2 regions of the Nostoc sp. UHCC 0252 genome follow, and region 1 is predicted to be linked to the other one. Evidence: riboswitches for the same ligand, from Rfam matches in the RefSeq annotation. Region 1 holds a riboswitch; the other holds the start of a gene.

Evidence for each region. A riboswitch is a leader RNA that binds a small molecule or an ion and turns the genes downstream of it on or off. The one in region 1 is predicted to bind cobalamin.
Region 2: another riboswitch for cobalamin. It lies ahead of VB732_RS28660 (DUF1636 family protein); the one in region 1 lies ahead of VB732_RS05260 (TonB-dependent receptor plug domain-containing protein).

Annotation. Positions count from the first base shown of each region.
Region 1 is NZ_JAYGHE010000005.1:168,121-175,722, forward strand. Features, by position in the region: gene VB732_RS05255 (serine hydrolase) at 1-303, shown strand, start outside; cobalamin riboswitch at 546-696, shown strand; gene VB732_RS05260 (TonB-dependent receptor plug domain-containing protein) at 1,077-3,143, shown strand; gene VB732_RS05265 ((2Fe-2S) ferredoxin domain-containing protein) at 3,179-4,051, shown strand; gene VB732_RS05270 (ABC transporter substrate-binding protein) at 4,232-5,449, shown strand; gene VB732_RS05275 (iron ABC transporter permease) at 5,452-6,534, shown strand; gene VB732_RS05280 (ABC transporter ATP-binding protein) at 6,607-7,602, shown strand, end outside.
Region 2 is NZ_JAYGHE010000073.1:405-8,006, forward strand. Features, by position in the region: gene VB732_RS28635 (DUF3616 domain-containing protein) at 1-903, shown strand, start outside; gene VB732_RS28640 (NIL domain-containing protein) at 918-1,322, opposite strand; gene VB732_RS28645 (response regulator) at 1,552-4,320, shown strand; gene VB732_RS28650 (response regulator) at 4,510-4,896, shown strand; gene VB732_RS28655 (cobalt-precorrin-6A reductase) at 4,917-5,654, opposite strand; gene VB732_RS28660 (DUF1636 family protein) at 5,657-6,073, opposite strand; cobalamin riboswitch at 6,095-6,259, opposite strand; tRNA gene VB732_RS28665 (tRNA-Val) at 6,545-6,618, shown strand; gene VB732_RS28670 (hypothetical protein) at 7,320-7,602, shown strand, end outside.

The DNA of each region.
Region 1 (7,602 bases):
TATCATAAGTTAATTTCAGATGCGAGTCGCTCCCAGGCAATAGATATTTTAAATCATTGCCATAACAGAAAGTTGCTGGCAGCTGGTTTGGGTTCGGGAGCAGTAATTGCTCATAAGACAGGTGATATTGGGTTTGTTATTGGGGATGCAGGTATTATTGAGATGCCAAATGGCAAGCGTTACTTAGCAGGGATTTTTGTGAGAAGACCTTACAATGACACCAGAGGTAGGGATTTTATTCGTCAAGTTTCTCAGTTGGTATATACATACTTAGACCAACCAAAATTAACTCAGTTACCTTAAGGAATGTCGATTAAACGAAATGCAAAACTTCAGTTTTGTAGCCTCCACAAAAATACGTTAGGAACGTAAGACACCTGGCGAAATTAAATCTACAATGTCCGCAAAGTCCCCTTTACTAACAGTTAGGGGATTTCTTTTATGCGTGTTTACTTTAGTGTAAGTATAATTCTATATCCAGTAAGTGATGTGGAGAATTAAAATTGTTACTAATGGAAATTTACATATACACAATAACTATGGTAATGTGACACATAACTGTCGGTTCTGATGGGGAGCAGCCATCAGGCGCAAGGGGGAAAGTTCGGTGTAAATCCGGCGCTGTCCCGCAGCTGTAATGAGACGAATATAACGTGTCTCTTAGTCAGAATGCCCGCCGACTCACTCTAGACACAAAACATTTATCTGCGAGGCACAGATGATACATTTGATTAATAAATTTTATGGGTACAGATACTGTTTTAAGACGGTACCCTCTGCAAGTTTTACTAATTCGCTTCGCTGTTAGTAACGACACTTAATTTTTGGTTGTCTTATAGGAATTTGGGTATCCATAAGGAATACCACAAAGTCTTTTTGCTATCAAAATAGTATCCACCATGATTTAGCTATGGCAATGCATTGTAGCAAGCTAGTTAAACCCTAAATCTTAGAAATTCAACAGCACAAATAAATACCTGCATTTACTGAAAACGAGGAGTTTCATGTCCACTTCCCGCATAGTTACTTATTGTGAATTTTTCTCAAAAATCTTTGTTTTTACCGCAATCTATGGGATGGTCTGCGGAAGAAATGTAGCGATTGCTAATCAAGTTCCACAAATATCTGAGTTTCCCAAGTATGAAGGTTCTGCAAGAGACTTACAACCAGTTGCACAAGTAACACCTGAAAATACTCCAGCATCCACAGAAGAACCAGATATTGAATTAACAGTCATCGACAAGCTATTGAATGAACCCGTTTATTCGCCCTTTCGCCGCGAGGGGACAGTGAAAGATTCTACCCGTCCGGTTTACGTAATTACGGGTGAAGAGATGGAAGCACAGGGTGCTAGAACGGTTAGAGAAGCGCTAAAATTTCTGACAGGTATCTTGCCTGATGGTACAGTTGGCACAGAAGTAAACGCCTTAAGCGGTCAATTTATCCGAGGTTCTAATACCGGTCAAGTATTAATATTGCTTGATGGTAGACCAATTAATAATCTTGGTGGCGGTGGTTTTGACCTTTCAGAATTTACCACCAATAATATTGAAAGAGTTGAAGTGTTACCAGGAGGAGGTTCAACACTTTATGGTTCTGATGCGATAGGAGGGGTAATTAATATTGTCACTCGTCGCCCCACAGAGAATATTACAACAGAAGCTAAAGTAAATATTGGTGCTTATGGACTAAACCAACAAAGTATTCAAAATAGTGGTAAAGCCGGGGTAATTTCTTGGGTTGTAGGTTACAACCGTACCCAAGCAGAAAATAATTATCCTTTTACAATTCCTGAAGCCAATTTTACAGGAACTAGAACAAATAATGATGCTCTATTTAACAACTTCAATGTCAAACTAGAGGCAGATTTAGGAACACGCAATACCTTAACTCTCTCAACTCTATACTTAAGCAAAGAACAGGGAGTACCAGGAGGGGTAGCAATTCCTGAACCCCAATTTGGGCAAGGGTTTTTCAATTCTCTCACCGAGAATAATCGCAAATACACAGACCAAGTTCTCACGGATTTAACCTGGAATTCCAAATTAGGGAATGGTAATGATTCACTTTTAACAGCCAGAGTTTATACTGATTTTCTCAATACTCGTTTTGATAACCGTAGTGGCGCACTTTCATCTCAGAATCGGTTTGATTCTAACCAAGTTTCTTACGGTATTCAAACCACACACAGTTGGAATCTTACCAAAAATCAGATTTTGGTTTACGGCTTTGATTACCGGAATGCAAATGTGCGTAATACCACCTTTAATTATGGCAGTAATCTCAATAGAGAAAATTACGATGACAGTATTAGTCAAGGAGCCATTTTCGCTAAATATGAAAATAATCTTACTTCTAGCTTAAGTGTCAATTTAGGAGTACGCCAAGATTTCAGTAGCTTGGTAAATGGCTCATTTACATCACCATCTGTAGGTACAAAATTCGTAATCTCTGACTCCACAACACTTAGAGCTAACTATATCAGAAACTTCCGAGCGCCAACCATTGCTAATTTATTTAACAATAATCCTACTAATATTGGTAATCCTGAACTTAAACCAGAAAAGGGTGATAGTTTTGATATTGGCATTGACCAAAAGTTAGGTAACATAGGCTTATTACGTTTGACCTTCTTTAGTAACACAGTATCAGATACAATTGCCTTTAAGCGGTTGACACCACCGGTGAATGGCAATACAGGTACTTTTGAAAATATCGGACTGGTTAGAACTACAGGAATTGAAGCTTCTTTAAACTTACAACTAGCGAAAAATTTCTATGCTTTTGCTAATTATACAGCTAATGATCCACGGATTTTAGAAAGTTCTAATCCGGCAGAAGTTGATAAGGAGTTACGATTTGCAGGTGCGGATAAATTAAATTTGGGTGTTTCTTATGAAAATCCTCAAGGTTGGTATTTAGGATTGCTCATGAATTCTTTGAATGGGTATCCAACGAATAACACAAATACAGAATTTTTGTCTGGTTACACTACTTTAGATTTCAAAGTGCGCGTCCCTTTAAGTGATAGTTTGATACTGACAAGTAGTGTAGATAATATATTTGACCAGCGTTATCAGTTGTTTCCGGGTTTTCCTGATGGGGGGAGGGTTTTTCAGGTTGGGTTGAGTTCTAGGTTCTAAGGTTAAGAGTTTTTTCATGCAGAGGAGAGTTGAAGATGAGTGAATTTAATTGTTTGGTTACACCGTTAAATCAAGTTGTGACTGAAGCTTTGTTTACAGGTGGGACAATTGAGTATGAATATTTTGATTGTGGAAGTAATATTTTGTCATCGTTACTTTACACTTTATTTGAGCAAAATTGGCAACAGGTAGGGGTGGGGCATATTGTCCAAGGTAGTGTTTTGGAATTAGAATTTAATGCTGCACCAAAACTTTGTATTCTCTACGATGGATATTTGACGGTAGCGACTGAAGGTTGGCATTTACATTTGTGTATTGATACTAATTTTGGTGGGCCTCTTTGTAGAACCCCTGTAGGAGTCAGGAAGCAGCGTCAAGTTAGCCGTGCGGCTTTTTATCGTCGGTTTAATACAGAAGGAAATCCCAGAAGTTGGGGAATTCAATTTTGGAATGGTGCAGATGAACAATTGATGACGATTTTATTACCGAATCCTTTCGTTGATGGTGAAAATTTATTACCAGAAGGGAAACCTGATGTATCAAAATTAGCTTTGTATCAGGAATTAAGAGATATTTATGTATTGGGTATTCAACCAATCCCGTTTAGCAAAAATCCCCTGAAGCATTCTTATATTTCAGTTTGTACTTCTACTCGCTGTCTTCCTTCACGCAAATGGCAACCCACATTTGATGCTTTAAAATCCGCAGTTGAAAATGCTGGTTTAGATATAGAAGTGAGAACATCTGGCTGTTTGGAAGTTTGCCAACAAGGGCCAGTAGTATTTCATTCTGATGATAGAACTTGGTACACTCGCGTTAACTCAAGCGTAGCTGAAACTATTGTCAATGAACATTTACTAAAAGGTAACAAAGTTATTGAACATTGTTATCCACCAGAGTCTGTGTAATTTATCCTTTTAAAAATTTCACGCAAAGATATAAAGCAGTACTCTTGGTATTCCTCTCTGCACGACGAAGACGCTGCGCGTAGCTTGCTTCTCTGTAGGGGTACAAGTCGGAAAACCCGCCCACGGAAGTGCCCACCTCCATGTCTCTGCGTGATAATAATAATATTTATCTCAAACCCCATGAAATTGGTAAAACTGACTCACTCAAAACCCATTATTTTTTTATGCCAATTCTTCTTAATTGCCACTTTAATTATTGCTTGCCATAGTACAGCAATTGATACCTCTACAAATGCTAATAATAACGGCTGTATTCAAAACTATGATCCTAATACTGATTACTTCCCTAATAAAATCAAGATTACTCATGCCACAGGCTTCGCAGTAGAGTATCATAAACACTACAAAATCGTCACTACAAAAAATCCTTTGCAGAATGCCAACACCAAGTTTCAATATGTTTTAGTCCAATGTGGAACTCCCACACCAAAAGAATTTAATCAAGCGCAGGTAATTACAGTTCCCATTAATTCCATAGTTTCTCTATCTACTACTCATTTACCCCACCTAGCGAAATTAGGTGTAGTTGATAAATTGATTGGTATTAGTAATACTAAACAAGTCAATACTCCTGATGTAGTCGAGAGAATCAAAGCCGGAAAGATAGCACAAGTAGGGAATAATTCAAATGTGAATATAGAAAAATTATTAGAATTAAATCCCAACTTAGTGACAACTTTTGGTACTGGAAACTCCCAAACTGATAGTTATGGCAAACTCACAGAGGCGGGTTTGAAAGTGGGTATAAATTCTGAATATATGGAAGATGCGCCATTGGGAAGAAGCGAATGGTTAAAATTTACGGCTCTGTTTTTTAATAAAGACGAACAAGCAGAAAAAATATTTAGTGAAATTGCCAATAAATATGCACGAGTAGCTGAAAAAGCTAAATCTGTAAAAAATCGTCCAACTATATTTGTTGGGTTCAATTTTAAAGGAACTTGGTATATGCCTGGAGGTAAAAGTTATGTAGCTAAATATCTGGCTGATGCAGGAGCAAACTATCTTTGGAGTGATGATAAATCCTCTGGTAGTTTACCTTTATCTTTTGAAGTTGTTTTGGAACGTGCAGCCAATGCTGACTACTGGTTGAATTTTAGTCAATCTTGGAATAAATTAAAGGATTTAGTCGCAGAAGATAATCGCTATGCTGATTTTAAGGCTGTGAAAACGGGCAATCTTTACAATAATAATGCCCGTGTCAATGAAAACGGAGGTAATGATTACTGGGAAGGCGGAATTAGTAACCCAGATATGGTTTTATCTGACTTGATTAAAATACTGCATCCAGAGATATTACCTAACCATAAACTATTTTATTACCACAAACTTAATTAATAATGTTCAGCGAAAAATATAAATTTAAAATTCCCCTAATAAACCAAAAAAATCCGGTTTTCAAAACCATTATTTTCTTAATTATACTTATAAGTTTAATCTTGGCTTTTTTATTAGACTTGGCTTTAGGTTCAGTTGATATTCCTGTTAATGAAGTAGTCAAAGTTTTGCTCGGACAAGAAGCAGAAAAAGTGACATGGACTCATATTATTCTCAAATTTCGGCTACCTAAAGCTTTAACTGCAACTTTAGCAGGTGCGGCTTTAGGTGTGAGTGGCTTACAAATGCAAACCTTATTTAAAAATCCCTTAGCTGGGCCTTTTGTGTTGGGTATTAGTTCTGGTGCAAGTTTAGGTGTAGCGTTAGTTGTGCTGACAGCAAGTGCTACAACACCAACATTATTAGCAGATTTGGGAATCATTAGCGATTTTGGTTTAGTCATAGCCGCAAGTCTCGGCGCAGCATCAGTTTTAGGGATGATGTTAATTGTTTCTCGCCGAGTGCAAGATACGATGACGTTATTAATTTTAGGTTTATTGTTTGGTTATGCTACTAGTGCAATTGTTAGTATTTTGTTGCAGTTTAGCTCCAAAGAACGCATTCAAAGTTATATTATGTGGACTTTTGGAAGTTTTGCTGGGGTGACTTGGAAACAGTTAGTTGTTTTAATTCCTGTGATACTTTTGAGTTTATTGGGAGCAGTGTTGCAATCAAAATCCTTGAATGCACTTTTACTAGGTGAATCTTATGCACGTAGTTTAGGTTTAACGGTGCAGAAAACTAGATTTTCCATTATTACTAGTGCATCTATATTAGCTGGAGCAATTACTGCTTTTTGTGGCCCCATCGCATTTTTAGGTGTAGCAATTCCTCATCTTTGTCGTAGTCTTTTTAATACTTCCGACCATCGGATATTAATCCCTAGTGTAACAATGATGGGTGCAATCTTAGCATTGTTTGCAGATTTGTTTTCTCAACTTGCGGTGAGTCAGATGGTTTTACCTTTAAATGCTGTTACTGCTTTGATTGGAACTCCTGTTGTTACTTGGGTAATTCTGCGGCGTAATTCCCAAAAGTCTTTTTAAGATTTTTGAAACGCAGAGGTACGCCAAGGTAAGCGCAGAGGTACGCAAAGTGTTTTTAAGGTGAAGTTTCTCATGAGTAACTCGATTTTAACAACTCATAACTTGACTATTGGTTATAAGACATCCCGAAAAACTGTTCGGTGTGTTGCGTCTGATATTTCTGTATCTCTGCAAGCTGGGGAACTTGTTTGCTTACTCGGCCCCAATGGTGCGGGTAAATCTACATTACTGCGATCGCTCGCCGGAATGCAACCCCCAATATCAGGTGAAGTGCGACTCTTAGGCGAAAATATTTACAAGTTAGCACCACAAGAATTAGCCAAACGCCTGAGTTTGGTACTTACCGAGAAAGTTGATGTGGGAATGCTATCAGCTTACACCTTGGTGAGTTTGGGGCGATATCCTTACACTGATTGGTGGGGAAATTTGACACCCGCAGATGAAGCTATAGTAACTTGGGCAATAAAATCTGTAGGAGCAGTACACTTAGCACAACGCCAAGTTAGCGAATTAAGCGATGGTGAACGCCAAAAAATCATGATTGCGCGTGCTTTGGCTCAGTCGCCTATTGTGATGTTACTTGATGAGCCAACAGCTTTTCTGGATTTACCGCGACGGGTGGAAATTATGCAATTATTGCGTCAGTTAGCACGAGAAACCAATCAAGCAATTCTCCTTTCTACCCACGATTTAGATTTAGCTTTGCGTCTGGCTGATAAGGTTTGGTTATTAACAGCTAATGGGATTTTACACGTTGGCGCACCGGAAGATTTAGTGTTGAGTGGTGCATTTGCTGATACTTTTGAGAGTGAAGGTGTAGAGTTTGATGTTGCTTCTGGGGAATTTCATCTCCATACATCCCACAAAGGAGAAATTAATTTGATAGGTGAGGGTATTGCAACTATATGGACTATTCGTGCTTTAAAACGTGCAGGCTTCAAAGTTAATCAAAGTCACAATAGCTTACCAATCTCAGTAGAAGTAATATCAAACTCTAAACAATTTTTGTGGAAAATCACAAACAGCCAGACTGTATATACTTATTATTCATTGTATGAACTGATTAAA
Region 2 (7,602 bases), on a different contig from region 1:
AAGTTTACAGATCATCAACAATTTAGGGTAGCAGAATTTATCAATTTACCTGCGCCAGAAGACGAAGAAATTGATATAGAAGGACTTGCATATACAGATTACTACTTATGGTTTGTTGGTTCTCATAGCTACAAACGCAAAAAACCTAAACCTGATAAGATCGATGCACAAAACTTTAAAAGACTGGCAAAAATTAAATTAGAACCCAACCGTTACCTCTTAGGAAGGATTCCTCTGATAGACGGTAAGTTATTTTCATCTTGCCCACACCCCCAAAATCCAGATGTGCAATTGAATGCCGCTAAACTAGAGGTGGTAAACCAGGGTAATTTGCTGATGACAGCTTTAGTAGATGACGCCCATTTAGGCTCATTTATCAAGGCTGCAATTCCAGGGAAAGATAACGGCTTTGATATTGAAGGAATAGGGGTTTATCAAAATCGCATTTTTCTGGGTTTGCGTGGCCCTGTATTGCGAGGTTGGGCTGTAGTGCTGGAAATTGAGTTAGAAGATTCTAGCCCTGGAATTCTAAAACTGCGGGAAATTGGGGAAGCGAAGGAGTTATATAAAAAGCATTTTATCTGGTTGAATGGTTTGGGAGTTCGGCATTTGTATGTAGATGGAAAAGATTTGTTGATTTTAGCCGGCCCAACGATGGATTTAGATGGGCCTGTGCAAGTGTATCGTTGGACAAATGGCGTTAACTCGCAAGAAAATGTCTTCAGTAATCCAGACTTTGTACAGGATGTTCCCTATGGAAATCGAGAAGATCATGCTGAGGGAATGACTCTGTTTCAGGATGTAACTGGTATACCTTCGCTATTGATAGTTTATGACTCTCCAGCAAAAACGAGACTGGTGGGTGATAGTGGCGTTATAGCGGATGTGTTTACACTCGGATAGAAAGCAATGGATAGTTAAAGGTTGGTGGAGATTGCTTGTACAGGACAAGTAGGGATACACTGTTCGCAGACAATACAGCGCGATCGCGTGAATGTGAGTTTGTACGTCTCTGGGTGGAGAGTCAGGGCTTCGGTAGGACAAACCCCAGTACACAAGCCACAGTGGACACACACATCTTCATCGATCGCAATTTCACCCAAAGTATAAGAAACATTAACATGGCGCGATCGCATCCATTCGATGGCGGCATCTAATTGATCGATATCTCCGGCTAGTTCTACTACCAGTTTACCAATTTGATTTGGGGCAACTTGGGCACGGATAATATTTGCCGCAACATTAAAATCTTTCGCCAGTACGTAGGTGACTGGCATTTGGACAGCGCGTCTTGGGAAGGTAAGCGTTACTCGTTTTTTCACAGGTTTAGCAAAAGGTTTTTTCTGTTGTAGCGTATTGAAAGTTTTATGACTCGAAATAGTGAGAAAATATAGAAAGAGGTGTGGTTTAATTACTTAAAAAGCCAAGTAAATTACTTAGCAGTTGAAGTTGATTGATTATTATCTATTGTATCCATTTTAATTTGGAAAGCTTTTAAATAATTGGCGTAATTCCCCATCCGTTTACAGGGTTGGATGTAAGTGAGTCAACATGAAAATATTAATTGTAGAAGATGACGATTTCAATGCGTACACACTTACTACAGTTTTGACTAACCAAAACTATGCGGTTGAAGTTGCTACTGATGGTAATGCTGCTTGGGATTTTATTCAGGCTTACGATTATGATTTAATTCTCCTAGATGTAGTTCTGCCCAAGCTGGATGGCATTAGTCTTTGCCGTAGAATCCGGTCTAATGGTCTGCAAATGCCGATATTGTTATTAACAGGGAGCGATAATAGTCATGACAAAGCAATTGGATTAGATGCAGGTGCAGATGACTATGTAGTTAAACCCTTTGATCAAGAGGAATTAGTTGCTCGTGTGAGAGCGCTGTTGCGTCGTGGAAGGATAAGCTTGCAACCTGTACTAGAGCAGGGAAAGTTGCGGTTAGATCCTACTAGCTGTGAAGCCATCTATGCCGATAATCTGCTACCACTTACCCCAAAAGAGTTTGCTCTATTAGAACTATTCTTGCGAAATAGTCGCCGAGTGTTTAGCTGCGACATGATTTTAGAGCATCTTTGGTCTTATGAAGATACCCCACAAGAAGAAGCTGTTCGCACTCATATCAAAGGGTTAAGACACAAACTCAAAGCTGTAGGAGCGCCCAGTAATTTGATTGAAACAGTTTATGGAATCGGCTATCGTCTGAAACCACTGGAAGAACAGCAGAACAACAAGGAAGAACTAGAGCAGACAAAATCCCTAGCCCCAACTCTCAAATCACAGCAGCAAGCACTAATGGCCGTTGCAGAAATTTGGCAACGATTTCAAGGGCGTGTAGAGGAACAGATGAGGATTTTAGAACAAGCGATCGCAACTTTAAATCAAAATAGTTTAAATCCTCAATTACTCTCCCTTGCAGCCAAAGAAGCCCATACCTTAGCAGGCTCTTTAGGAACTTTTGGATTGCCTCTCGGCTCACAATTAGCCCGCAATATCGAACTGCTGCTTAATTCTAGTCAAACCTTGAGTAAATCTGAGATCGGCAACCTCGAAAGTTGGGTAAATTTGTTGCGTCAGCAAATAGAGGGAAATGCAGATGTAATATCTGCATCACCAACCCAGCCAGTAGAAACAGTGACGCAACCTCATGCAGAAACCACAATATTGGTTGTCGATGACGATCCGCAAATTCAGGCATTGTTACAAAATTTACTTAGTCCTTGGGGATTCAAAGCGATCGCTCTTGAAGACCCCCGGCAATTCTGGGAAACTTTAGAAGTTGTTGCCCCAGATATGCTGATTTTAGATGTGGAATTACCTCACATAAATGGCATAGAACTTTGCTACTTAGTCCGCGATAATTTGCGCTGGGGTGATTTACCCATCTTATTCCTGACTGTCCATAGCGATGCTGAAATGGTCAATCAGGTATTTAGCGTTGGTGCTGATGACTTTGTAAGCAAGCCCATTGTCGGGCCAGAATTAGTAAACCGAATCGTCAATCGCTTAGAACGAATGAAATTACGTCAGCGCGTAACCCAGGCGCGTAGGGAAGCAGGAAAAGAAATTTCTTTCTCATCTCCCTCTGAGCAAGCTATCAATGAACTAGAGTTGAGAGTCGCAGAGCGCACCGCCGAATTAATTAAGGTAAATCAACAATTGCAATCGCAACTCGACGAACGTCACCGAACGCAGGAAGAATTACGCTTCTCTCAAGCCCGATTTGCCCGAATTTTAGATATTGCTGATGATGCAATTATTTCTATCAATGGGTTTCACAATATCACCTTGTTTAATCAAGGAGCAGAAAAGATTTTTGGCTACTCTGCTCAAGAAGTTATTGGTCAAGGTCTTGATTTACTATTACCGCAGCGCTTTTTTCAAGCACATCGCCAGCATGTAGTTGATTTTGGAAAATCTCCCAATATTGCCCGCCGCATGGGAGAACGGCGTGAAATCTATGGTTGTCGAAAAGATGGGACTGAGTTTCCGGCAGAGGCTTCTATATCTAAAATAGATATGGGTAGCGAGACATTTTATACAGTAATACTAAGAGATGTCACAGAGCGCAAGCAAATTGAACGCCTGAAAGATGAGTTTATCTCCGTTGTTAGTCATGAACTCCGCACACCTTTAACTTCGATTCATGGTTCTCTAGGAATGTTAGCCAGTGGTTTGCTAGCGGCAGATTCAGAGCAAGAAAAACGTCTGTTACAAATTGCCGCCGAGAGCAGCGAACGGCTAGTACGCTTAATCAACGACATCCTAGACATTGAGCGGATCGAGTCGGGTAAGGCGAAGATGGAACCAGAAATCTGCAACATCGTTGATTTGATTACTCAAGCAGTAAATGTCATGCAGCCTTTAGCTGACAAGGCTAGAGTCACGCTCTCCATTTCTGCTTTATCCTGTGAAGTATTGGCAGATTGCGATCGCATTGTCCAAACTTTGACTAATCTACTGAGTAACTCTATTAAATTTTCATCTGCTGGATCTACAGTTTGGTTAGGGGCGCAACAACAAGGTGATGAAGTTTTATTGACAGTCAAAGATACCGGACGCGGTATCCCATCTGACAAACTTGAGAGTATCTTTGAGCGCTTTCAACAAGTTGATTCTTCAGATTCACGCAACCATGATGGAACTGGTTTAGGTTTGGCAATTTGTAAGAGCATTATGCAACAGCATGGCGGACGTATTTGGGCTGAAAGTACATTGGGTGAAGGTAGTACTTTTTACGTCGCGCTGCCGTTGTTTGAGACTTTATCACACCCTGATTTAGAAGATTCCAATATTCCCGGAATTTCATAGCACATAAATAGATAACTAAGTCAAGGTAGAAAATTTTTGGACAAAAGGCGTATTAGACCAAATCCGGTAATATTTGAATGATTAAAAAACCGCAGAGACGCTGAGGACACAGAGAAAGAGGAATAATTCACAAAGGAATTTGAATAACAGGTGAGGGAATTACTTACAACCAACAAGAGGATAGTAGCGATGACAACAAAGCAAATTCTAGTGGTTGATAACGAGCAGTATATTCAAGAAGTTGCCAAGATTTGCTTGGAAACAGTTGCAGGCTGGAAAGTTGAAACAGCTAGTTCCGGTAAAGAAGGCATACTGAAAGCTGAGACTTACCAACCAGATGCAATTTTACTAGATGTAATGATGCCGGAGATGGATGGCATCGCTACCTTTGAAAAGTTACAAGAAAATCCATTAACCAAAGCGATTCCAGTAATTTTGTTAACTGCTAAAATTCAGGCAAGCGATCGCCGTCGCTACGTCCAGATGGGAATGATCAGTGCGATCGCTAAACCATTTAATCCTCTAGAATTAGCTGCTAATGTAGCAGTAGCTTTGGGCTGGAGTCTGGAAAAGTAAGCTAAATTTATTTATCGAGATTATTTTTTTACTTTTAGCCACTTTAAAACACCATCAACATCAGTAACCTGTTCGCCTGGCGGTGTGGCTGGACGATTTATCATGACAACCTTCACACCCAGTTCTCGCGCCGCCATAATTTTGGGTTTTGTCGCATCGCCACCGCTATTTTTACTCACGATGGTATCAATATTATGATGAATCAGGATTTGCCTTTCATTATTGAAGGTAAAAGGCCCGCGATCGCACAAAATCCTTCCTGGCGGTACTAAAGCATCATCAGTAGGGGGATCAATCATCCGCATCAGAAACCAAATTTTCTCGCAGTGGGCAAAAGCGGCGAGTTCTTGTCTGCCAACTGTCAAAAATACTCGCTGTGCCTGATTTTGTAGAGATGCGGCGGCAGCTTCAACACTATCGACTTCAATCCAGCGATCGCCACTTTCTTTTTCCCAAGGCGGACGTATTAACATTAAACGAGGTATTCCGACTTCAGTTGCAGCATCTGCCGCATTAAAGGAAATTTGACTAGCAAAAGGATGGGTTGCATCAATTAACAAGTCGATTTGCATTTGACGCAGATAGCTAGCCAATCCAGCCACACCACCGAAGCATCCAACCCGTAAATCGCCTAACGGAATTGAGGGTTCACGGGTGCGACCGGCTAGAGACGTGATTGCTTCTAACCCTTGAATAGTCGACAGTTTCGCAGCTAATTTTGCGGCATCTCCCGTACCACCCAAAATCAAAACGCGCATCATTAAGATAAAGGTGGAATTTTTGCTAAAATGCCCTTTTTCAAGGCTTCTGGACGCTCTGACCAAGGCAGTAAACCATCTGCTTTGACATAGTATTGACTAGCGCACTCTAGTACCGCAGATGCACTACCGTCAACGGCTAAATCACCAAATAAATATGTTAATTTGCCTTTAGCAGCAAAAGCAACTACACAAGAACGATTACAAGCACTCATGCATTCAACTTCTTTAATTGGAAATTCATCTCGTAAATCCCAATCTTGTGCAAGCTGCTGAAGTTGGTTTAAAAGTTTTTGACCACCGCTTTCACCTAAGCGTTTTCCCTCATGCCAAACGCTAGCGCAAGTTTTGCAAACAAATAAAGTATGGTCAGCAACACCCAAAGGATTCGTTGGGGAAATATTTACAGTAGTAGTCATCTGTACCTCGCAGATATGTGGAACTGGTAAATCTATTTCGGCGGGCATCCTGACTTACTCAATTTGAAATTTTAGATTACATCTCAAATTAGTTTACAGTTGCGGGACAGCGCCGGATTTGCACCGAACTTTCCCCGTTACCTCTGGTAGCTGCTCCCCACCAGAACCGAATAACCTTATCGATCATACACTAGGGTCATCTAAATAAAAGGATATTACCAAGAGTAAGGAGCAAATATCGTAACTTTGCCTAGCTCCACAAGTCAGATTACTGCGATATTGCATCATTCTTTAGAAGGCGAAATGAATTGCTTTTCTGAACCAAAATCCAGGCTTTGACTTTTAATCAATTGCGCTAAACCCGGTTTTTGCCACAGATACGAGGTGTCACATAATAAAGTTTGCTAGATTTAGGTTTTTTTCTTGCTCGATCCAAGAAGTATATGCTAACGTTAATATTCGTGTGGTTAAGGACGTATAGCTCAGTTGGTTAGAGCGCTACGTTGACATCGTAGAGGTCACTGGTTCGAATCCAGTTACGTCCATTTTAGATAATGTCCTTACCAGTACTGGCTACGATGTCAACGTAGCGCTCTAACCAACTTGTTTTCTCTCAGTTTTCTCTCAATCAATACTATTTTATCCTTAAAACAATGAAATAGGGGTAACTAGCTGATTTGAGAGAAGCTTATCATTTACCCATATTTTTATAACTTTTCGTTATCAATTGATAAAAATATTCTTGATTAGCTTATATATGCCTACCAGATTAGGGATTGAGCCATATTCGCCTATAGCACCTCTATTTTCAGTCCCATGTAGAATGCAAGCTTAAGTCTTATGTCGCTTGTTATAGCTAATTGTAGAGCTAGGTATTAAAGCTTAAATGCTATCAAAGCTAATCATTCAACAATAGAAACGTAAGAAACAATCATTCCCCAGTTTTATCGTTAGCAAGTACATAAATACTCATACTCACGCCATATTCGCCTGTACTCTCTCTGTCTTTAGTTTCATACCAATTAGCCAATTAAACCTCAAATTATCGATTACAGAGGCATATATTGGTGTTTTGCAGATAATCATGTCAAAGCATTGAAAGATTTTAGAAACATCCCTTTTTTGATGAAAAACTGTGGATAAGGTTTTTCAGTATATTTGCCCAAGCTATTTACTAAATAAATTATACATTATTGTACTGTACGTTAGAAATAATGTTTCTATTATTTAATTAGTAATATCCAATATGTATTCTTTAATACAGAAACTTCCAATTCTATTTTATACGAGTATCATAATATCAACTGTACCAATAAATAATGTTACTGCTCAAAGTTCAAATTGCTTAAACTATTGGATTAATTTCAAAACTGGACAAGAAGAGTGTATAAAATTTTCAAGTAATGGTGTTGTTCAATTAGATAATCCTGTTCCAGAAGCTACTACAAATACATCAAGTGATTTAGCAGGATACACTTTGATAACCGTGACTGACAACGGAGACAAAATATACAGTCGTAACAAAGCTT